DNA from 3 places in the Alkalihalobacillus sp. MEB130 genome. Region 2 is predicted to be linked to each of the others. Evidence: riboswitches for the same ligand, from Rfam matches in the RefSeq annotation. Region 2 holds a riboswitch; each other region holds the start of a gene.

Region 1 (8,015 bases), on a different contig from region 2:
ACAAACCCATGTTAAATGAGAAAAATCGTAATAGAAAAAGAGTTTGTCCGTTTAGTACAAAGAAACGCGAAAAACTCTTTTTCTATATATCTCTTATTTCTTCAAATTTGATAGCACAATTCCGTCTTCGTCAGCATACAGATATGATTCTGGTTGGAAACTAACACCAGCAAAATACACATCTACATGTTCCTGCCCCTTACCTTGTTTCTTGCTTTTTAGAGGGTGAGAACCAAGCGCAAAGATGCCTATATCCATCTCGTTAATTTGTGCAGTATCCCGAATACAACCATTCACTACAATCCCGGCTATCTCGCGCTTAATCGCGAGATCCGCGAGATTATCGCCGACCAAAGCGCAACTACGCGAGCCACCTCCATCTACAATTAATACACTTCCTTTAGGTATAGTTTGTAATGCTTTCTTTACTAGAACGTTATCTTCAAATACTTTAACGGTGTAAATCATGCCGGAAAAAGAACGGCGCTTTCCATATTGAGTAAAGATTGGTTCTGCAACTTTAATTGTATCTCCATGTTCATCACAAAGATCAGCAGTATAAATAGTCATCACTAAAAAACTCCTCTCTTATCACTAAAAAAAAGAAGTATTTCAAAAGGTTGGCTAAAAAACCTTTTCAAATACCTCGGTAGCAATGATCGTGATTGTGTACTAGGTGTGAACCATTCTATGCTTCGCTATCCATCTGTATTAATACAGAATGCACTTACTGGTGCTCGACAAGTCTTAAGCATTTTTCGCACTGATTTAAATACGATTCATGCATCTCCACAATATCTGTTCCGCAATCAGTACATTTTTTCGGTTCGATCTTTCTGAAGTATTCAGGTGTAGGTGTCATTTTAAATCCCTCCAAATATTTTGTTACTCATATTGTATTATAACAGAGGTCGTAATGCAACTCTGTTTTATAATAAAGTTTAATTTATTTTGCCTATTTTCTAAAAATACAACGAGTTTGTTTTATAACAACAAAGAAAGCTAGTTGCAGTAAAACAACTAACTTTCTATATTATTCGATGCTGCTTTTCATCCATTGTATTTCTGATTGATGTGTAATACCTTCATCTTTTGGTGTCTCAACAATAAAAGGGATGCTTTTTAATTTTTTAGAGGCAAGTAAGTGTTGTAATTGCTCTTTTTTAATATGACCAGATAGTAGGTTTGCATGTCGATCTTTTCGTGATAAGAATGGATATTTTGAATTATTGAAATGGATTGCTTTTAAATGAGGGAGGTAATCTAACTCTTCACCTTTTTCTTCGAGTTCATTCCAGTTATCACCTGTATAGATCCCACTTGCATATGCGTGACATGTATCCAAACAAAACCCAATTTTGTTCGGATTATCTGTTAAGCTGCGAACTTGGCTTAGTTCTTCAAAAGTGATTCCCATGTCTGAACCTGCTCCGGCATTATTCTCGATAAGAAGTAGGGCCGCCATTGTAGCGGATAAGGACGCGGTTTAACATCTCGATCATTTTTTGTAACCTTCTAAAACATCCAGTGATTTTGTTGTCCCAAAATGAACAACAACTCCGATCGAACCACATGCTTCAGCAATCTCTAAATCATTTACTAGCGATGTAATAATTTGCTTCTCTAAGTCTTTCGTTTCGGGAATAAGCCTAGTCGGATAAGGAGAATGAATGATGGATTGTATGTTATGCTTAGTTAATGTAGATCTAACTATTATTAGAATGTACAAATCAATTCATTCATAACTAGGAGGCATCAACGAAATGAAAATCAATCCTTTTTGCCGTAATTCACGTGAAGTTGAAACAATCACACTAGGGATGGGCTGATTCTGGGGTCCTGATGCTCGGTTCGGGCATTTTCCTGGTGTCATTCGGACACGCGTTGGCTACGCTGGAGGTACAACTGCCAATGCGACCTATCGACAAATGGGTGATCATACAGAAACAATTCAAATTGATTATGATCCAAATATTCTAACGTTGGAACAGATATTAGATGTCTTTTGGAGAAACCATCGATCGCGAAATGCCAATGGTTATGGAGGCAGACAGTATATGTCATTGTTGCTTTATCATAATGAAAGTCAAAAAAAGCAAGCGTATTTTATGAATGAAGAATGTTCAAAGAAAAGTCATATTGAAATTCAAACAGAGATTAAACCTTTCGAAACCTTTTACCTAGCTGAAGCTAAACATCAAAAATATTACTTGAAACGCTACAAATCAGCATATCAAACGCTGTTAACTCTTTTTTCTTCCCATGATGCCTTTTTACACTCAACATTGGCTGCTCGATTAAATGGTTTTGTTCGTGAGTTTGGAACATTAGCTCATGTAAGGCAAGAAATAGACGATTGGGGTCTGTCAGATGAGGAGACTGAGTTACTAAAAGTAACGTTTACAAAATTAAAATGGTAGTGGCCATTTAAGTTCAAAATAAAAACCATTTGCTCTTAAGAAAAAGGCAAATGGTTTTTATGCTGCGTTTTGAGTAACTGTTTTTCTGAAATACCATTTCAAAAAAGGCGGAACAAAGATAATGATAATTAGGATGCGAATAAGCTGAAACGCACTAACAATCGCTGGATCTGCCCCGACTATGGATGCTGTTAATACCATTTCAATCAAACCACCCGGAGCTAAACTTAAAATCGCTGTTGCTAAGTCTAATGAAGTTGTTTGAGCTAAAATTACCCCTAATACAAATGATACGACAATCAAACTAATTGACACACCAAAATAAACGATGCTAAATTTTCCACCCATCTTCAGATCTGAAAATGAAATATTCTTACCTAGGCCTATTCCCACTGCTACTTGAGCCATAAGTAAGAAAAATGGATGAACGCTCGATAATTCAACCACACTCATATTTAGTAGAGCCGTTACAGCAAGTGGACCTATAACAACTCCGGCAGGAATCTTATTGCGACATAAAATCCCCGCTATCACTGGAAGAATGAACCATAAATAACGATAGTCCCATCCACCTAGTGAGAAATCTGTTGTAGAAGTCGCAACAGAAGGAGTCACAATCTGAGAAAAGTAAAAGATAATCGCCGCAGGGACAATAAAAAGAACCGTTATTAAACGGACTGTTTGAAAAATGACAACAAGTGAGGATTTTGCATTAAGTGATTCACTAGCAATAACCATTTCGGTTAACCCACCAGGAATCGACCCAAAAACGCTAGTAATCTTATCAACATCAATCCATTTTGTAATATATGAACTTATAAAAATACTCGTTGCAATTAAAAGAATGGTTAGAAAAAGAAAAGCAAATAAATAAGGGCCAATCATCGTGAAAGTTTCAATGGTGAAATATAACCCAAAATATATACCAAGAATTATTAATCCACTATTTTTAATAAAACTTGGCCAGTGGGCTTGCCTTTTTGTAAAGCCTTGCCAAAGCATGACAGCCGTCAATGAACCTAATACCCAAGGCAATGGAAGGTTAGCTATATTAAACAAATATCCACCCAACAATCCAAGAATCACTGTTTCCATCAAACGTAAAAAATCTCCAGTCTTCATGTCAAAACCCCTTTTTCAAGGATATACAAATTATACCATAACATGATCCATTTCGGTTGACGAAATAACTCAGTATTTCAAATATGAGCTAAGTGCTCAAAATCGTACGTTAGAATTGCTTCTTCAAAAATTGTTCGATACAATAAAACTTGGCAAAAAAATGAAGCAGGAAGAAGGAATTGGAAATGATTAATCGTACTGTACTTGTAAAATTTGGAGAAACAACCACACAAGAGCAACTGCAGGAAGTTGTTGACCAATTTAAAGGTTTAAAGCAACACTTAACAGGAATTGTGGATTTACAAGCGGGCCTTAACTTTGCTGAGAAAAGCAAAGAATATCAAGTTGTACTAACTGTTCGTTTTGAAGACAGAGCAGCACTTGATGCGTATGTTGAAAACGAAGAACACCAAAAAGTAGCTGCTTTTATTCGTGAAGTAGGAAGAGTAGACAGCATTGGTGTAGATTTCGAACTTTAATATGAGCTATGAGCCAACCGGTTAGTTGGCTCTATTTTTTTGGATAAATGTACTAACTGAATTTTCTGAATTGTTATGGTATACTTAGATTATCGAAGAAAGGAGGGCTCGATGGACAAGAAACATGCTTTCTTACAAATAGCACTCATTTTTATTTTTTGTGTACATTACTATCATCAATTGAATAAAGAGGAAACACTTATATCAGTACATAATAACAAGCTTTTTTTAGAAGAAGATTTTTTGATAGCGGTTACATCTTATAATATACAGTATGGGAAGGGACAAGATAATAGAGTAGATATTAATAGAACAATCGAAACCCTTCAATCTTTAGATTCGGATATTATCAGTTTACAAGAAGTTGAAAGGAATAGCTTGCGATCCAATTTCATTGACCAAGTGAATGTGATTGCGAAAGAACTTAACATGAACGCCTATTTTTCTCCTTCCTTAGCCTATCCTGGCCTTTACTATGGGAATGCTATCTTAACTACGTTTCCTATTATAAACGAACAAACACTCACATTTTCGAACCGTATAGAAACGAGAACAGCGATCTTTGTAGAGCTTCAAATATCGGACACTCATACCATTCATATCATCAACACCCATTTAGGACTAAACAGAGAAGAGCGCTCAAGAGCTATTGAAGAAATCAATAATAAAATAAAAACGATTGATGGGCCAATTGTTTTAACGGGAGATTTAAATTCCGTACCGAGTCAACAAGAATATCACATTTGGAATGACCGATTAATCAAAAGCAATAAAGGCATACCTTTTCAAACGTATTATAGTGAAGATTGGCAAATTGACTATATTTTCCATAGCTCTGATTTTGCCGTAGATGAAGTAAGTGTGGTTAAAAGTGATGCTTCAGATCACTTTCCAGTAACAGCAAGAATGCTATTATATCAGTGATTTCATTGTTTTACTTAATCTACTATTAAGATACTGGAACAAATTGTTAGTTATTGGTGGTAAACTAAAAGAAAACAAGATTGAACGTCTTTAGGAGGGACCTACTTGGAAACGAAGAAACCAAAATTATCGATGACGGGTGCAATTGTACTTTTAAGTTTTTGTATAGTGTATGCTTCCTTGAATATATCAAGTGCTATTAGAGAATCTTCTAGGAATCATGTAAACACTGGTTTCTATGATTATGAAATAGGCAGGTTTAATGATAATTTCGAAGAACTGATAAAAACACTACAAGAAAACACCGAATAGAAAAAGTTGGGTTTATGATCTCCTGCGAAGGTTTAGCAAGATGCTAATAATTTAGCGCATTGGGAAGAGAAAACAACGCCAAGAAAGTAAATGGCCCCTTAGATACCTCCATGATTTCATGTGTATTTTGTTGAAAAAATCGAATTTTTAAAAAAGTACTTGAATTTCAGATAAGGAATTGTTATTATTAATAACAATTACATGATTAAAAAAAATAATTAAATAGCGATAAACTTCTTATTCAGAGTGGTAGAGGGACCAGGCCCTATGACACCCGGCAACCATTAAGTCGATTTTAGACTTAAACGGTGCTAATTCCTGCAAAGGTTTTAACCTTTGAAAGATGAGAGGATGGATAAAATCATTTTAACCTCTCTTTTCATACAAAGAGAGGTTTTTTGATGAATAGAAGGCTTATCGCTCAAAGGAGCGAGCAAATTATGGAAAGAGCAGTGTTTGGAGCAAGTGAATTTTTTAGTAAAAAACCTTTTTATACAGTTATTCGTGGGATTGAAAATGTTCATGTTGGACAATTAAAAGGGGCAAACATAGATATTGTAGAGATTTGGTTTGATCCGTGGAAAGTATCTTATACAGAAATAGTAGATTTGTTTTTTGATTTACATGACCCAACAACAAGACAAGACCAATCACTAAAAAATCAATCATGTATTTTCTTCACCACTGTTACTCAATTAACAGCAGCTAAACAAAAGAAAAATGAAATAAAACAGATAATAAAAAAGGATGTCGTTACCGAGATTACTCCAATATGTGAACATCTGATTGACTTGAAACAGATGAAAGAAATTTCTTACTAATATTGGAGTCGGTTTGTTTTTTTATAATATTTTTCTACTTTATTCGACTTCTACATAGATTCGTTTTATAATAAGCTTACCTATATGTACTCTTTGTTGGTAATCTATTCTGGAGTTGGTAAATGGTGTCGGAACAAATTGACAAAGCTCATCTTAGAAATTACGTTCAACGGCTGATATGTAAAAAAAATGCTTTGTTTGAACAATTGAATAATGAGAAACTTATTGAGATAAAACAAATCAATCTAGGTGAAGTTAAAGGGATTGATTTAATCATAAAAGAGATGATAAAAGAGTTTGATCTGTCTGAAGATGATTTTGAGGGTCTATAGACTATTTAAAAGTACATACTGATCTATGTTAACAAGAAACCAAGGTGAGATTCACCTTGGTTCTTGTTTTTTACTGTTATGACTAATGTTGCTCTTGAGCAAGTTGCTGATTTCTGATTTTCCTTTTCTTTTTATAGCTACGATATTCAATTAAACAGATTGTGCCAAACAATATTGACGCAAGGATATGAATGAACATATTAGATTGCATGAAATTGTTAACTATTTGATAAATTGAGTACAAAGCTAATAACCCACTAAAAATGATTAAGAATGGTTGCGTTCGTTTCATGTTATCACCTATTTAGTATAAATTTATTTTTTGAGTAAGCGCTTTCCTTAATTTTACCTGAGATGAATAAAAAAGAAAAGCTTTTATCAAATAATTCTAATAAGAAAAAGAAACAATCGTTTTCATAGTCATTTCTTCCTGATTGTGGTAATGTAATTGAAAAGTATTCAACAATAGGATGGTGTTACTTTACGATGAAACAACTAACAAGCATTGAAGAGATGAATCAGTTTGTACAACAATCAGGAAAACACTTACTTTTTAAACATAGTACAACCTGTCCAATAAGCGCAAAAGCTCATGAAGAATTTCAGGCTTATGTGAAAGAGACAAACATATCGGCAGCCATTGTGTTAGTAATTGAAGATCGACCAATTTCTAATCAAATTGCAGAACAGTTTGGAATTAAGCACGAATCACCTCAAATTTTCTTACTTGAAGATGGAAAGGTTCGTTGGAATACGTCACATTGGAAAATAACAACACAAGCAATTAAGGAGGCAGTTGCTGAATGAGTAAACAAGTAATTGTCTATTCAACGGATGGCTGTGTCGAGTGTACCTATGTGAAAAAAATGCTAAAGGATGAAGGCATTGATTTTGAAGTAAGAGATGTTATGGCTAGTGAGGAATATCAAAAAGAAGTGGAGAAATTTGGTTTTATGGGTGTTCCCGTTACAGTAGTAGGCGATCAAGCTGTAAAAGGGTTCTCGCCGGAACTGAATGAGCTTATTGCTAGCGTAAAAAAGTAAAAAAGTTGGGAGTTGTCAAAGTGACAGCTCCCTTGTTATCTAGATGGGGGAGGTAGTCCAATGTTCGGTAACACTATGATAAGAAAAGCAAATAATGGTGACATTGTTGACATACAAAAATTAGCGAAAGAAACATGGAACCATACATATGAAGGACTCATTCCAATTGATGTACAAAACAAGTTTATTGAAAGTGCTTATTCAGATGAAAGAATGGAGCTGAGAATAAAGAAATCTTTATTTCTTGTTGCAACCATGAACAAGGAAGTGATTGGCTTTGCCAACTTTTTCTCAAATGAGCTAGAAGCAACTTTAGGTGCTATGTATATTTGCCCGAGTAAACAAGGAAAGGGAGTTGGAAGCCAACTCCTAACTACCGGTATGAAAGAACTTAACAATATAGAAAATATTTATGTTGAAGTAGAAAAAGGTAATGAAGTGGGTGAGGCTTTTTATGAAGCAAGAGGCTTTCGTTTGATAGATGAATACGTCGAAGATTTTTATGGACACATGCTTCAAACGAAACGGTTGGTGTTAAAAGTATAAAACTTACCATTATGAA
Region 2 (8,015 bases):
GGTCGATGCGGTACTAGAGCTCGAAAAAGCGGGTGCTCGTGTTACGAATTTATATCGGGGAGGGGAATACTCTAGCAGTGTCAAACCTTGGATTTTACCAGAATTTGATTCTCTTGTTCGTCATGAGAAAATAAAAATGGAATTTAACGCTGAAGTGTTAGAAATAACAGAAAATGAAGTTGTTTATCGAGTTGGTGAAGAAGTTAAAAAAGCTTCAGCTCATTTTGTGTTTGCCATGACAGGATATCATCCTGATCACTCATTTCTAAGGAAAATGGGTGTGCTTGTTGACTCTACAAGCGGCCGTCCTATGTTTGATCCTGAGACGATGGAAACGAATGTAAAAGGACTTTATATTGCGGGGGTTATTGCTGCTGGGAATAATGCAAATGAAATTTTCATAGAAAATGGCAGGTTTCATGGTCAACAAATAGCGAGTTCTATTAAAAACAGCTAATAACAAAAAGTCTGACGCCTAACGTACATGTTAGGGTCAGACTTTTTTATAGGGAAAAACATAATTGCTTACTTGTAGAACAGTTCTTGGATCTTAGCATGGCTTGATGATTTCTCTAAAACAGCCATTAACTTAAGTCGTGCTTTTTGGCCATTTAAACCGTTTGTGAAGATAACCCCGATTTCTTTTAATGTCCGACCTCCGCCTTCATAAGCATACGTGTCTTGAACAACTCCGTTAAAGCAACGTGATACAAGTACAACTGGAATCTCTTGTTCAATAAGACTTTTTAATGCGGGCATAATAATAGGAGGGACATTTCCTTGTCCGAAAGCTTCAATAACTAATCCATCAATTTTTGTTGTAGCAATTGCTTCAACAATCGTTTCGTCCATACCCGCATATACTTTTAATAACGCAACTTTCTTTGTCAATTGATCAACTGGGTGGCAGTCGCGTTTCGTTAATGTGTGATGGAAAAATACTCCTCGCTTTGTCACAATCCCAATAGGACCATATTGGGGACTTTGGAAGGTAGCGATGTTACTCGAATGCGTTTTTGTCACATTTTTTGCTGTGTGAATCTCATCATTGAGTACAACCAATACCCCTTTTCCTTTAGCATCTTCGCTAGCGGCTACTTTAACAGCTGCAATTAGATTATGGGGGCCGTCTGCTCCAAGCTCATTGCTTGATCTCATCGCGCCTGTAAGGATAACTGGGGTGTCCCAATCAAGGATTAAATCTAATAAATAAGCCGTTTCCTCTAGAGTATCGGTTCCGTGAGTAACTACAATTCCATCTAATTGATCTTCTTGTGCGCGTTCTTTTAAACGTTTTGCTAAGTTGACCATTAAGCTAGGAGTCATATGCGGTGATGGTATATTTAAATAATCATCGACAATAACAGACGCAATGGTTGATAGCGATTCAATAGTGGAATATAATGGATTTATTAAGTTTGGTTGAACAGCTCCATGTTCATTTTCTTGCATGGCAATGGTTCCGCCGGTATGTAAAACGAGAATTTTTTTCAAAGAATTCACCCCACTGTCTAACATAATTATTTTATATTATCATATAAGCTTAAGTTTGAGTAATAAATTGTAAAGCAGAGGAAAGGATTGGCAAATTGTTTGCACTAGTGACAGCAGCAGTCGCACCGGGGATGGCATTATTATCTTATTTTTATTTGCGGAACCACTATAGCACGAACGCCGTTTCGCTTGTTTTTAGAACATTTTTAATAGGTGTTTTGCTTGTTTTTCCAGTTATGGTATTGCAGTATGCATTCACGGCAGAAGGATATTTAACACATCCGGTTGCTAAAGCTTTTATTCTATATGGATTTGTGGAAGAGTTTTTTAAATGGTTGCTTCTTTGGTTATTTGCGTATCAACATGCTACATTTGCGAGACGCTATGATGGTATTGTCTATGGGGTTTCTTTATCCTTAGGTTTTGCCACATTAGAGAATGTCATTTATTTAATAGCAAATGGATTAGAGACAGCTTTCGGACGTGCGTTATTACCTGTATCTAGTCATGCTCTTTACGGAGTAATCATGGGGTATTATATGGGTAGGGCGAAAGTAGAAGTAGAAAAACGGCGACAACATTTGACGATGTCATTATTGTTGCCAATTCTTTTACATGGAGTATATGATTTTATTTTGTTGTTTTTCGGAATGTATTTTTTAATTGGGCTAATTCCGTTTATGTTTTTTCTATGGTGGGTAGCGTTAAAAAAGGTGAAACGAGCTCATCAATTAGATTGGTAAATGATGCGTTTTGGAAATTTAATTTAGTAAAGGTGTGATAAGCATGGCAGAACAACGTTATCGAATTGTGATTCGTTGTCCCGTATGTAGTGAAAAATATATTCTTCGTGGAAGAAGAAATGAAAAAGGTGAGTATGAAACAGGATTCAAACGTTGCATATGTGGCAACGAAGAAAATTTAAATGTGGATGCTACATTAGAGTAATAGTTGATAGGAGCGTTGCAATGAATGGATTTAGCTTCGCTTTGCTGTCTTGTGTGAAAAATTACTCTTGCAAAAGTATGAAATTTGGTGTAATTTTGACTATATGAAAAATATGAATAATTCATTTTCTTATCAAGAGAGACGGAGGGACTGGCCCGACGATGTCTCAGCAACCAGCCGAGTCGGTCAGGTGCTAAATCCATCAAGTCATAGACTTGAAAGATAAGAAGAGGCGATTGAAACGACAACCACCTTCTTCTTATCATGTAGAAGGTGGTTTTTCTCTATATTTAATAGAATTTTGGAGGGTATAAAATGAACCGTGAGAAACTAGAAACGTTATTAGTACAAATTGGAAACCGTTCCGATGATCCATCTGGGACGATTAATACACCTGTGTATTTTTCAACTGCCTATAGGCACACGGGAATTGGTGAATCAACAGGATATGATTATGCAAGAACAGGGAACCCAACGAGAGAGGTTGTAGAAAAAGCAATTGCAGCACTTGAAGAAGGGGACAGAGGCTTTGCGTGTAGTTCTGGAATGGCGGCCATTCAAACCGTGCTTTCTCTTTTTGAACAAGGGGATGAAATTTTAGCATCTCAAGATCTGTACGGAGGGACATACCGATTATTTGAACAAGGGTGGAATCGCTGGGGGCTAACTTTTTCTTTTGAAGACCCACGTAATTTAGAGCTATTTGAAAGTCGAATTACGGATAAAACGAAAGCATTATTTATTGAGACACCTACCAATCCGTTGATGCAAGAAGCTTCCGTGCCTGACCTTGCAAAAATAGCGAAGAAACATGGGTTACTTTTGATTGTTGATAACACGTTCTATACACCACTTTTGCAACAACCATTAGTGGATGGGGCAGATATTGTTATACATAGCGCTTCAAAATATCTAGGTGGTCATAATGATGTCATTGCTGGGCTAATCGCAGCAAAAGGACAAGAGTTGTGTGAACGAATTGGTTATTACCACAATGGTATTGGTGCAATTCTGTCCGCTTTTGATTCTTATCAATTAATTAGAGGAATGAAAACTCTTGCTCTTCGTATGGATAAACATGAAGAAAACGCTAAAGCAATTGTTCGTTATTTAGAGAAACAAGAAGGCGTTACGGACGTCCTTTATCCAGGAAAAGGTGGAATGATCTCATTTCGTATTTTGAAAGAGGAATGGGTGAATCCATTTTTACAACAATTGAAATTGGTCTCATTTGCTGAAAGCTTAGGTGGGGTTGAGAGCTTAATGACGTACCCAGCTACACAAACTCATATGGATATACCTGAAGACATTCGAATTGCCAATGGGGTGTGTAACCGTTTGTTGCGTTTTTCTGTTGGGATTGAGCGTGCAAAAGATTTAATTGAAGACCTTGATCAGGCGTTCCGCTATGTGGAAGAGAGGAAAAGTGAATGAGTTTTTTAGATAGATTAGCATCAAGAGTATTAATTGGGGACGGAGCTATGGGAACATTGCTTTATGAACAAGGTGTAGATCAATGCTTTGAAGAAGTCAATATAACGACACCGGAGAAAATTTTACACGCTCACAAAAGCTATGTAGAAGCGGGAGCCGATGTTCTACAAACAAATACGTATGCAGCAAACAGACTAAAGCTAGAGAAATATGGATTAGAAAAACAAGTTGCTTCCATAAATCGTGCTGGTGTTCAATTAGCCAAAGAAGCAGGTGGAAAACAGGCATTTGTGTTAGGAACTGTTGGAGGGATCAGACGTTTTCAACTAGAAGAGTGGTCTCTTGAAGAAATAGAATGTGCTTTTCAGGAACAAATGCATGAGCTTTTATCTGAAGGAATGGATGGTTTACTTTTAGAAACGTTTTATGATTTGGAAGAAGCAAAAATGGCAGTATCTGTTGCGCGGAAATTAACGGAATTACCAATTGTTGTAAACTTGTCACTTGGAGAAATAGGTGTGATGAACGGGGGGATAGCGGTCTCTCAAGCTTTTAATCAATTAACAGCATTAGGGGCTAACGTAGTCGGACTAAACTGTCGTACAGGTCCGTTTCATATGCTGCAATCTTTTGAGACAATTCCGTTGCAAAAGGATGCTTTTCTATCAGCATACCCAAATGCAAGTTTACCGGATTATCGTGATGGGCGCTTCTTTTATCAATCAAATGCAGACTATTTCCAAGATATGGGTATTAAGTTTATTCAGCAAGGTGTCCGTTTATTAGGAGGGTGTTGTGGAACAACGCCAGAACATATTAAGGCTTTTGCTAAAGTTAGAGAAATAACGGAACCAATTAAGACTAAAACTATTCGCCCTTCTGTTAGTTTTACTCGTGAGTCCATTGTCGTTCCTAGAAAAGACAAGCCTCTCCCGGATATCGTTAAGGAGCGCAAGTCTGTTATTGTGGAATTAGACCCGCCTAAAAAGTTGAGTACAAAGAGATTTATGCAAGGAGCACATGCTCTGCAAGAGGTCGGTGTTGATGCTATTACTATGGCAGATAATTCGTTAGCTTCTCCGCGAGTTGATAATTTAGCACTTGGTGCAATGATTAAAGAACAAGTAGGGGCAAGGCCACTCGTTCATGTTACTTGTCGTGATCGAAATTTAATTGGGCTTCAATCTCATTTAATGGGTCTTCATGCGTTAGGGATTGACGACGTATTAGCTATAACAGGCGATCCAACAAAAATAGGCGATTTTCCAGGTGCGACTTCTGTCTATGACGTTAGTTCTTTTCAACTCATATCTTTTCTGAAACAGTTGAATGAAGGGATATCATTTTCTGGGAAAGAACTTGGACAAAAAGCGAACTTTTCAGTAGGGGCAGCCTTCAATCCGAACGTCAGACATTTGGATAAGGCCGTAAAACGGATGGAAAAGAAAATTGAAAGTGGCGCAGATTATTTTATGACACAACCGATCTATAGTATAGATCAAATTGAATCATTAGCAAATGAAACAAAACATATACAGGAGCCGATTTATATTGGGATCATGCCATTGACAGGGACGCGAAATGCAGAGTTTCTCCATAATGAAGTTCCTGGGATTAAATTAACAGATGACATTCGTGCAACAATGGCCGCTTGTGGTGAAGATAAAGAAGCGTCTACAGAAGAAGGAATTAAGATTGCCAAATCATTAATTGATGCAGCTCTTCAGTATTTTAATGGAATTTATTTAATTACTCCGTTTATGCGTTATGAGATGACAGTTGAGTTAACAAAATATATTGAAGCGAAAAAACCGGTCACTCAAGGAGTCAATAAGTAAAAGAAGAATGCGGGAAGTAGAAAGGAAGAACATATGGCTAAGTCTTTATTTGAACAACAGCTAGAAAAGAAGATTCTAATCCTAGATGGCGCAATGGGGACAATGTTGCAACAAGCTAATTTAACAGCAGAGGATTTTGGTGGAGAAGAGTTTGAGGGGTGTAATGAATATTTAAATGAAACAGCGCCACATGTCATTGAAGACATTCATCGAGCTTATTTAGAAGCAGGTGCGGATATTATTGAAACAAATACGTTTGGTTCGAGTGATATAGTATTGGATGACTATGATCTTGGATACAAAGCGGAAGAATTAAGCCGTCTGGCAACGGCTATAGCGAAAAAAGTAGCAGATGAATTCTCTACGCCAGAATGGCCCCGGTTTGTAGCAGGTGCAATGGGACCTACAACAAAATCTCTTTCTGTTACTGGTGGTGTAACGTTTGAGAAGCTCGTTGAGTCGTACCATGAGCAAGCACGTGGAATTATTCGAGGTGGCGCTGATATTTTGCTGCTAGAAACAAGCCAAGACATGCGAAATGTTAAGGCTGGTTACTTGGGGATTGAACGAGCGTTTGAAGAGTTAAATGTCAAATTGCCAATCTTTATCTCGGGAACAATAGAACCAATGGGCACAACATTAGCAGGACAAAACATCGAAGCATTTTATTTGTCTTTAGAACACATGGAACCAGTAGTCGTCGGATTGAATTGTGCGACAGGACCTGAATTTATGCGTGACCATATTCGTTCACTATCTGAACTGGCAACAACGTATGTAAGCTGTTATCCCAATGCTGGATTGCCGGATGAAGAAGGTCATTACCATGAATCTCCAGAATCGCTCGCGACGAAATTACGTGGATTTGCAGAAAAAGGGTGGCTAAATATTGTTGGTGGTTGCTGTGGTACGACGCCGGATCATATTCGTGCGATGGTAGAAGCAACAAAAGACTTTGAGCCACGTACATTTCAGAAGTCACATCCTCATGCTGTGTCTGGGATAGAACCACTTATTTATGACGAGAGTATGCGTCCGTTATTTGTTGGAGAAAGAACCAATGTTATTGGGTCAAGAAAATTCAAACGTTTAATTGCGGAAGGAAAGTTTGAAGAAGCATCTGAAATTGCTAGGGCTCAAGTAAAAAAAGGAGCGCATGTTATTGACGCTTGTTTAGCCGATCCGGATCGTGACGAAATGGAAGATATGGAGAACTTCTTACAATTTCTTGTTAACAAAGTGAAAGTTCCATTAATGATTGATTCAACAGACGAAAAGGTAATCGAGAAAGCACTTACGTATTCTCAAGGGAAAGCAATTATTAATTCGATCAACTTAGAGGATGGGGAAGAGCGCTTTGAAGCCGTGATTCCGATTGTGAAAAAATACGGCGCTGCTGTTGTTGTAGGAACAATTGATGAAGAAGGAATGGCTGTTACAGCTGAGAAGAAGCTAGAAGTGGCTAAACGGTCTCATGATTTACTCGTTCATAAATATGGATTAAAACCAGAAGATATTATTTTTGATCCGCTTGTCTTTCCGGTTGGAACAGGAGATGAGCAGTATATTGGTTCAGCCAATGCTACAGTAGAAGGAATTAAACTTATTAAAGAGGCACTCCCTAAATGTTTGACGATTCTTGGAGTGAGTAATGTGTCCTTTGGATTACCACCTGTAGGTCGTGAAGTATTAAATGCTGTTTATTTATATCACTGTACACAAGCGGGACTTGATTATGCAATTGTGAATACAGAGAAGCTTGAACGTTATGCGTCGATTGCAGATGAAGAGAAAGAAATGGCAAGTAAATTGTTGTTTGATACAACAGATGAAACCCTTGCTGAGTTTACTGCATTTTATCGTGGAAAAAAAGCAGAGAAAAAAGTAGATACATCAAACTTAACATTGGAAGAACGACTGGCTTCCTATATTGTAGAAGGTACAAAAGAAGGGCTTATTGAGGACCTGGATCAAGCATTATCAACGTATTCGGATCCTTTAGATATCATTAACGGTCCTTTGATGACCGGGATGGACGAAGTAGGTAGATTGTTCAATAATAATGAACTTATTGTGGCGGAGGTACTTCAGAGTGCAGAAGTGATGAAAGCATCTGTTGCTCACCTAGAGCCTCATATGGAGCAGAAAGAAAATGACAACGGTAAAGGAAAAATTCTTCTTGCTACAGTAAAAGGTGACGTTCATGATATTGGTAAAAATCTAGTTGAAATTATTCTAGGGAATAACGGATTTAAGATTGTGAACCTTGGAATAAAAGTAACTTCGAATGAATTAATTGAG
Region 3 (8,015 bases), on a different contig from region 2:
GAGCAAGCCATTGAAAAAGCAACAGAAAAACTAACCACTCATGAAGTTCATGAGAGAGTTACTTTGTTTCAAACAGGGCATGAAGAAGTACGTTCTCTCATCCCCAAGGACGTTCACTCCAAATTAAAGGGAGCTATTTTTAATCTTGGCTACCTCCCTGGTGGCGACAAGACTATTGTAACTCGACCTACTTCAACCATGGCTGCAATCAGTGCATTGCTAGAGATGATGCCTTTAGGTGGTACGATTGTTCTTGTTATTTATCACGGCCATGAAGAAGGAAAAGTCGAAAAAGAAACCATTCTTTCATTTTTAGAACAATATGACCAACGCCTCGCTCATATTCTTAAATATGAATTTATTAACCAAGCTAACAATCCTCCTTTTGTTGTTGCTATTGAAAAAAGGTAATTGTTGACAAAACGAACTAATAGTTTGAAAATATAGATAATAGAGCGTTTTTGAGGAGAAAAAAAATGACCTTATTGGAAACAGTATTAGCTCATAACGAGCAATTTGTTCAAAGCAAGCAATATGAACGGTTTCAAACGACGAAATTTCCTAATAAAAAAGTCGTCATAGTGACGTGCATGGACACAAGACTATTGGAACTGCTTCCTTTTGCGATGAACATAAAAAATGGGGATGCCAAAATTATTAAAAATGCTGGAGCTGTCATTTCTCATCCTTTTGGTAGCATTATGAGAAGTATTTTAGTAGCAATCTACGAACTAGGCGCAGATGAGGTGATGGTTGTCGGGCATCATGGCTGCGGCATGATAGGGTTAACTCCAGCAAGCATTTTAGAGAAAGCGCAAGACCGAGGCGTTAATCGAGAGACAATCGAAATGCTTGAGTTTTCTGGAGTTGACATTCAAGGATTTTTAACCGGCTTTGACAAAGTAGAGGACAATGTAAAAAATAGTGTCCATATGATCACAAACCACCCACTGCTTCCAAAAGACGTCACTGTTCATGGACTTGTCATCTGTCCTGATACCGGTAAGTTAGACATCATAATAGACGGATATCAAGAAGCACCTGAAACGGTAGCAGAAAGCGAACAGGTCTGATCCTTACAATTAAGGAATCAGACCTGTTTTTTATTCATGACAAAAGGAGCGATGATGCCGTTAACGCTCTCTTCTATACATCCAGCTATTTAATAAAAACAAAAAGGTTGGTAACCCGCCCATTTTAACCATTTTCTTTGATTTCTTTTTCAGCTCTTTGTCTTTTTGGACCTTTTCATCCGAAATATAGATGGCAATCACGCCCCGAATAATCATTCGATGGAACTTCGGGTCTGGTAATTTAGCAATGTACTCTTCTGCTTTCGTCACAAAGAGACGAAACCGTTCAATCATCTCTTTCTCATCTTTATAATAAAAAAGAAAATTTAACTCATCATCAGCGATGTCCTCTTCTTGATCAATAAAATAATCTAACAGTATATGTACACCTTGGAGCCAAGGGTAATATCCTTCTTTTAATACTGTTGCTGTTTCTTCGGTTAAATCAGGTTTCGTTGCATACGTAGCAAGCGTATAAATGCCTAAAGTTGATCCTGCACAAGCAGAAAACTCATACCACGTCATTTTCGGAACTTTATGGCGATGTTCATCAAACCATTTTTCCAAACGAGGAATTCGCTCTTCTTTAATAACATGCTTATGTACTTGTAAATCCCCATAATAGCCGCTTAACTCTAGCATGCCAGCTTGGACTTTTTCAAAAGAAGGAAAAGTCGAGAGAATATCTTGGCATGTTTTCACAATGGAATGTAAATATCCTCCATCATTTTGCTCTTGGCGGTATTGATAATAGTTCTTTAACGTCGCACCTGGTGTTAAGGCATCTAATAAAGACTGATGTAGCGAACGAAAATCATTGGGATCAAGTGATGGACTTTGGTCACATAAGTTATCTAAATAATCACAAGCAATTTGATACGCGATGATAAATTGCAACAAATCATCAAAGCGATCCTTAGCTACTAAACCGTAAACACCGCCGCCTTCACAATGAAATTTCTTCTTTTTCAGTGCATCAAGTGCTTGCGATCGCAGCTCAGGATCAGGGATAGCAGAAGCTTTTTCAATCCAGGGATCAAAGTATTTATGAACCGTTGGAATAACCTCTTTGTAGATGTTCATAAGTAACGGGATAGGTTTTGTTGGTGCAGTCAACCGAGATTCCTCCTGTCAATTTTCCTTCTAAAACCTTAGCACAATCATTGGGTTCACACAATCAAGAACCTCCTTATTGCTCAAGGTGTTAACAAATTGACAAAACCAATAGCATGGCGGAAAACGTTGTCGCGCTCAGGCTCATTAAACACTTCATGATAAAAGCCTTCCCACTCTTTATAATATTTTTCTGATAAAGACAGCTGGTCAAACCATTGTCGTACATCATATTTATTTACAATATAATCTTCACCTGATTGTAGAACGAGTAGCGGTAAATTAGGGAACTTTTCTGGATACCGATGAGCCAATCTCATCGCTTTTGATAATTCTTGATACCACCTAGCAGATACTTTCGTTACACGAAGCTCATCTTTTATATACTCTTCTCGAATCGCTTCATTTCTTGTTGCTAACTCAGAACGAATTCCTGCATTTTGACTGAAAGAAGGCGCAATCCGATGAAGGATTTTCGTCGCAAATTCCTTTGTCTTGGCTGGTGGTTCACTTAAACCTAAGCACGGCGAGGATAAGAGAATTCCTTCAATCATAGCTGTACTTCGTTCCATCAGCGTTCTGATAACCACAAGTCCCCCCATGCTATGGCCGAGCAAGAATATTGGAACCCCCTTTAATCTAGCCTCATCCAACCATTCCTCCACTGAATCCAGGTATTGGTTAAATGATTGGATATGTCCACGTTTTCCTCTTGTTTTCCCCTGGCCTGGAAGATCGCCCATAATCACATCAAATCCATGTTCGTTCCATTTTTTAGCAAGCCATAAATATCGTCCATGATGCTCTCCTGCACCGTGAACCATTACGATAACCCCTCTTGGGTCTGCCACTTCCCATTTCCACATAATGCACTCCTCCTCGACGATATTTGAAAAAAGGACCATGACCTTTCGTTTATACGTTAAAATAAGTATAGCGATTTTTTTATAAAACGAAAAGGATGTGAGCTAATGATTTATCGATATCAAGACAAATTTCCGACAATTTCTGAAAGTGCTTTTATTGCAGATGGCGTGACCATTACAGGTGATGTAACCGTTGGTGAGGAAACAAGCATCTGGTTCCAAACGGTAATCCGCGGCGATGTCTCCCCTACCCGCATCGGAAATAGGGTAAACATTCAAGATCAGTCTATGCTCCATCAAAGCCCAAAATATCCTTTAATTATTGAAGACGATGTCACAGTTGGCCATCAGGTTATGCTCCATAGTTGTACGATTCGAAAAAATGCTCTAATCGGGATGGGCTCCATTGTGTTAGATGGCGCAGAAATAGGCGAAGGTGCGTTTATTGGCGCTGGAAGTCTCGTTCCTCCAGGAAAAAAGATCCCCCCGAATTCATTAGCTTTTGGTAGACCTGCTAAAGTAGTGCGTGAACTCGTGGAAGAAGATCTTATTGATATGGCTCGTATTCGGCGTGAATATGTTGAAAAAGGTCAACATTACAAAATCGTCCTACAGGAAGAAAAAAACAAATGAATTTGATTTAAGTGAATAAGATTGATTATTATTATCAATAATAAAAAATGAAAAGAGCGAAGGCCATCGCTCTTTTCATCTAATCGATTAATGTTGTGGTTCAAATGTTTTGCAATCTGTTTCCTCTTGTTTTTCAGCTTCTTTACCGGTATGACTTACAACATAAATTCTGTCAGCTTCACACTGGTTACCATGAGCCCAGTATACACAGTTATTAACTTCACATAATACATCTTGTGCCATTTTCGTCACCCCCCTCACCCTTCATTTTGACCAAAATCACTGTAAGAAATACTACGATTACGCTCTTTTGTGTAGAATGAGGGTTTGGTTTTTTTTTGGGGGTGGAGTTCTCTTGTTTCGGGTAGCATCTTCCCTTTTGTTTCCTGAACTTTGGTGGTTCGTTTTGTTTCAGGAACCATAATCCCTTTTGCTTCCTGAACTTTGGTGGTTCGTTTTGTTTTGGGAACCATAATCCCTTTTGCTTCCTGAACTTTCGCAAGTCCTCTCGTTTTGGGAATCATAATCCCTTTTGCTTCCTAAAACTTTGGTGGTTCCTCTCGTTTCGGGAACCATAATCCCTTTTGCTTCCTGAACTTTCGCGGTTCCTCTCGTTTCGGGAATCATAATCCCTTTTGCTTCCTAAAACTTTGGTGGTTTCTCTCGTTTCGGGAATCATAATCCCTTTTGCTTCCTGAACTTTCGCGAGTCCTCTCTTTTCGGGAATCAACTTCCCTTTTGCTTCCTGAACTATCGCGGTTCCTCTCTTTTCGGGAACCATAATCCCTTTTGCTTCCAGAACTTTCGCGGTTCCTCTCTTTTCGGGAACCATAATCCCTTTTGCTTCCTGAACTTTCGTGGTTCCTCTCGTTTCGGGAACCATAATCCCTTTTGCTTCCTGAACTTTCGCAGTTCCTCTCTTTTCGGGAATCATAATCCCTTTTGCTTCCTGAAACTTTGGTGGTTCCTCTCGTTTCGGGAACCATAATCCCCTTTGCTTCCTGAACTATCGCGGGTCCTCTCTTTTCGGGAACCATAATCCCCTTTGCTTCCTGAACTTTGGCGATTCCACTTAATTTAAGAATCCCACCAACTACCATCATCAAAAACAAGCAAAAAAGAAAAAGATCGCCTCACAAGGAGTCGATCTCTAAGCATTTATTATATTCCTGCTTGCTCTTTCAAAGCAGCTACTTTATCTGTTTGTTCCCAAGGTAGTTCTACGTCTGTACGACCAAAATGTCCATATGCCGCTGTTTGCTTGTAGATCGGACGACGCAAATCAAGCATTTTAATAATTCCTGCTGGGCGAAGATCGAAGTTATTACGAACGAGCGTAACTAATGCTTCCTCTGACACTTTCCCTGTCCCAAATGTATCAATAGAAATGGAAACAGGTTGAGCCACTCCAATCGCATAAGCAAGTTGAACTTCACATTTATCAGCTAGACCAGCAGCAACGATATTTTTAGCAACATAACGAGCTGCATATGCTCCAGAACGATCTACTTTTGTTGCGTCTTTTCCGGAGAAAGCTCCTCCACCGTGACGCGCGTAACCACCGTATGTATCAACGATGATCTTACGTCCAGTTAAACCAGCGTCACCTTGAGGACCACCGATGACGAAACGTCCTGTTGGATTGATAAAGTATTTCGTTTCCTCATCAATTAATTCTTGTGGAACGACCGGGTTAATAACGTATTCTTTTAGGTTACGTTGAATTTGTTCAAGTGTAACTTCTGGATGATGTTGAGTAGAAATAACAATCGTATCAATACGTGCTGGTTTTCCATTTTCATCATATTCCACAGTTACTTGTGTTTTCCCATCCGGACGAAGGTAAGGAAGGATTTCATCTTTTCGAACTTCTGTTAAACGACGAGCGATTTTGTGGCTTAATGATATAGGAAGAGGCATTAATTCCTTCGTTTCATTGTTCGCATACCCAAACATTAACCCTTGATCTCCCGCACCAATTGCTTCAATTTCTTCATCTGTCATTTGACCTTCACGAGCTTCTAGTGCTTTATCTACACCTTGAGCAATATCAGCAGACTGCTCATCAATCGATGTTAGAACCGCGCATGTTTCATAATCAAAGCCGTACTTTGCTCGGGTATAGCCAATTCCTTTGATTGTTTCACGAACAATTTTGGGGATATCGACATATGTACTCGTTGTAATTTCACCCGCTACTAACACTAATCCAGTCGTAACGGATGTTTCGCAAGCGACACGTGCATTCGGATCATTTGTTAAAATCGCATCAAGGATCGCATCAGAAATTTGATCACAAATTTTGTCTGGATGCCCTTCTGTTACTGATTCTGACGTAAACAAACGTCTACTTCTTACTTCTGCCATTATTAATTTCCTCCTTTAAACACTGCTGTCCTTAGCATGTGTTTTTCTTTGAGACGGCACTCATGCCCCCACCGAATGGGAAATACCTACCTGTAAAGACGTATAAACGATAAAAAAACCCTTTCCAAAATAGAGGAAAAGGGTTGAGTGTTTACCTTTAGCCTCTTATCGTCCAAGACATCATGTCTTGCAGGTTAGCACCTTTTCACTCATGGCTTTAGAGTGTTGGTTGCTGGGCTTCTTCGGGCCTGTCCCTCCGCCTACTCAGGATAAGAGTATCCGTTCGACGCATATCATATCGCACATGCTTGTATACTGTCAACATATACGACCTATCTATAATTAGGGCAACACCTAGAAGAGCTACCTTTTCAACTTTTTTATTTGTTTTTATTGTGCTCCAATAAGCAAATACTATGCTAGCAAGAACATAACAATCAACCCCTATTTCATAAAAAGCAGCAAATCAGAAAAGGACACCGAAAAGGCACACGCCCCTCAGTGCCCGCATAGCCCCTTTCTAATAAGGAGTATCATCTCTTCTTTCTTGTCTATCTTGACGTTCTTCATTCTGCGTCAGTCGCTGTCGTCTATCTTCTTGTTCTCTTTCTATTTCCTGTTCTCTCCGAAATTCCTCTCTTAATTGCATTCGCATCAATTCATTTTCATTATCTCGAGGTTTCACTTGGCTATATACCCCACTTGCCGTTAAGCCAATTATTAGCGCCATAAGGACTTGCTCTCCCCACTCTCTTGGGATAAACCAAAGTATCCCCGCTATCCCAATTGCTAAAAGGGCACGGTACTGCTTTTCAACCCCAAATGCATTGCCAATCACCGTTACAAGTGCTGCTACGACTGCTGAAACCGTAGCCAGGTCCATCATGGAAACTTCTTGCAAGCAGAACGCCTCCTTTTTCTCTTTTACCTATATCCTATGCCGCCCAATTTTGTTTAGGAACCTTTTCAACTTGTCTATTCCATAAAAGAAAAGACACATTTTCAAGAAAATGTATCACAATTGAAAAAAATCATTAATAGTATAGACTATTAAAGTTAATGTGTTATACTAATAAACAAGTTTAGTAGTAAATGGTAATTAAAAACATATAGAAAGGGTTTTGCGACAATGAACACAATTAGTCTACAATCCGAATTAGCTAAATTAATAACTTTAGATCACGTACACGTTAATTTACCTATTTCGTCCTTGATTGAGAAATCAATTATGCGCGGTGAAGGAAAATTATCGTCTACAGGTGCACTCACTGTTGAAACAGGTGCTTACACAGGCCGTTCCCCTAAAGACAAATTCATTGTCAAAGAACCTAGTGTCGAAAATGTAATCGAATGGGGAACTGTTAATCAGCCAATTGAGAAATGTGTTTTCACTTCTTTGTACCACAAAGTGATGGAGCACTTAAGCTTGCAAGATGAATTGTTTGTCTCCGATGGATATGCCGGTGCTGATCAGAAGTACCAAATTCCTTTAAAAGTAATTAACGAATTTGCATGGCATCAAGTTTTTGCGAGACAGCTATTTATTCGCCCTACTGAAGAACAGGAACCAATCCAATCATCAGGACACGATGCATTCACCGTTATTTCAGCACCAACTTTTAAGGCTGACCCGATCTTAGATGGCACAAACTCAGAAGCCTTTGTTCTTATTTCTTTCGAAGAACGCGTTGTGTTAATTGGTGGTACAGAATATGCGGGTGAGATGAAAAAATCCATTTTCTCAATTATGAACTTTCTTTTACCTGAACAAGATGTATTATCTATGCATTGTTCAGCTAATACAGGAAATGAAGGAGACGTTGCACTGTTTTTCGGTCTATCAGGAACAGGAAAAACCACCTTATCTGCTGACCCTCACCGTTCATTAATAGGTGATGATGAACACGGATGGTCTAATAATGGAGTATTTAATATTGAAGGTGGTTGCTATGCTAAGTGCATT

What was found. Region 2 has a riboswitch for S-adenosylmethionine ahead of N0O92_RS07320 (methionine biosynthesis PLP-dependent protein). Riboswitches for the same ligand answer to the same signal wherever they lie in the genome.
Region 1: linked by a shared signal. The riboswitch ahead of N0O92_RS13535 (peptide-methionine (S)-S-oxide reductase) and the one ahead of N0O92_RS07320 (methionine biosynthesis PLP-dependent protein) in region 2 are both predicted to bind S-adenosylmethionine.
Region 3: linked by a shared signal. The riboswitch ahead of metK (methionine adenosyltransferase) and the one ahead of N0O92_RS07320 (methionine biosynthesis PLP-dependent protein) in region 2 are both predicted to bind S-adenosylmethionine.

What each region holds. Positions count from the first base shown of each region.
Region 1 is NZ_JAOANA010000012.1:104,967-112,981, reverse strand. Features, by position in the region: gene N0O92_RS13585 (MFS transporter) at 1-19, shown strand, start outside; gene rraA (ribonuclease E activity regulator RraA) at 94-570, opposite strand; gene yhfH (protein YhfH) at 728-862, opposite strand; gene N0O92_RS13570 (TIM barrel protein) at 1,034-1,465, opposite strand; gene N0O92_RS13565 (hypothetical protein) at 1,499-1,729, opposite strand; partial or broken gene N0O92_RS13560 (peptide-methionine (S)-S-oxide reductase MsrA) at 1,842-2,420, shown strand; gene N0O92_RS13555 (AbrB family transcriptional regulator) at 2,478-3,542, opposite strand; gene N0O92_RS13550 (Dabb family protein) at 3,728-4,021, shown strand; gene N0O92_RS13545 (endonuclease/exonuclease/phosphatase family protein) at 4,133-4,945, shown strand; gene N0O92_RS13540 (hypothetical protein) at 5,051-5,257, shown strand; SAM riboswitch class I at 5,492-5,607, shown strand; gene N0O92_RS13535 (peptide-methionine (S)-S-oxide reductase) at 5,698-6,078, shown strand; gene N0O92_RS13530 (hypothetical protein) at 6,201-6,410, shown strand; gene N0O92_RS13525 (hypothetical protein) at 6,493-6,702, opposite strand; gene ytxJ (bacillithiol system redox-active protein YtxJ) at 6,897-7,217, shown strand; gene N0O92_RS13515 (glutaredoxin family protein) at 7,214-7,453, shown strand; gene N0O92_RS13510 (GNAT family N-acetyltransferase) at 7,514-7,999, shown strand.
Region 2 is NZ_JAOANA010000005.1:150,015-158,029, reverse strand. Features, by position in the region: gene N0O92_RS07340 (YpdA family putative bacillithiol disulfide reductase) at 1-457, shown strand, start outside; gene N0O92_RS07335 (asparaginase) at 526-1,494, opposite strand; gene prsW (glutamic-type intramembrane protease PrsW) at 1,590-2,237, shown strand; gene N0O92_RS07325 (hypothetical protein) at 2,281-2,442, shown strand; SAM riboswitch class I at 2,569-2,671, shown strand; gene N0O92_RS07320 (methionine biosynthesis PLP-dependent protein) at 2,758-3,876, shown strand; gene N0O92_RS07315 (bifunctional homocysteine S-methyltransferase/methylenetetrahydrofolate reductase) at 3,873-5,714, shown strand; gene metH (methionine synthase) at 5,748-8,015, shown strand, end outside.
Region 3 is NZ_JAOANA010000003.1:9,760-17,774, reverse strand. Features, by position in the region: gene mnmM (tRNA 5-(aminomethyl)-2-thiouridylate-methyltransferase MnmM) at 1-411, shown strand, start outside; gene N0O92_RS03690 (beta-class carbonic anhydrase) at 477-1,073, shown strand; gene N0O92_RS03685 (tetraprenyl-beta-curcumene synthase family protein) at 1,134-2,189, opposite strand; gene N0O92_RS03680 (alpha/beta hydrolase) at 2,270-3,052, opposite strand; gene N0O92_RS03675 (gamma carbonic anhydrase) at 3,158-3,685, shown strand; gene N0O92_RS03670 (DUF1540 domain-containing protein) at 3,773-3,928, opposite strand; gene N0O92_RS03665 (hypothetical protein) at 3,943-4,158, opposite strand; gene N0O92_RS03660 (hypothetical protein) at 4,309-4,788, opposite strand; gene metK (methionine adenosyltransferase) at 4,847-6,052, opposite strand; SAM riboswitch class I at 6,215-6,328, opposite strand; gene N0O92_RS03650 (hypothetical protein) at 6,573-6,953, opposite strand; gene pckA (phosphoenolpyruvate carboxykinase (ATP)) at 7,182-8,015, shown strand, end outside.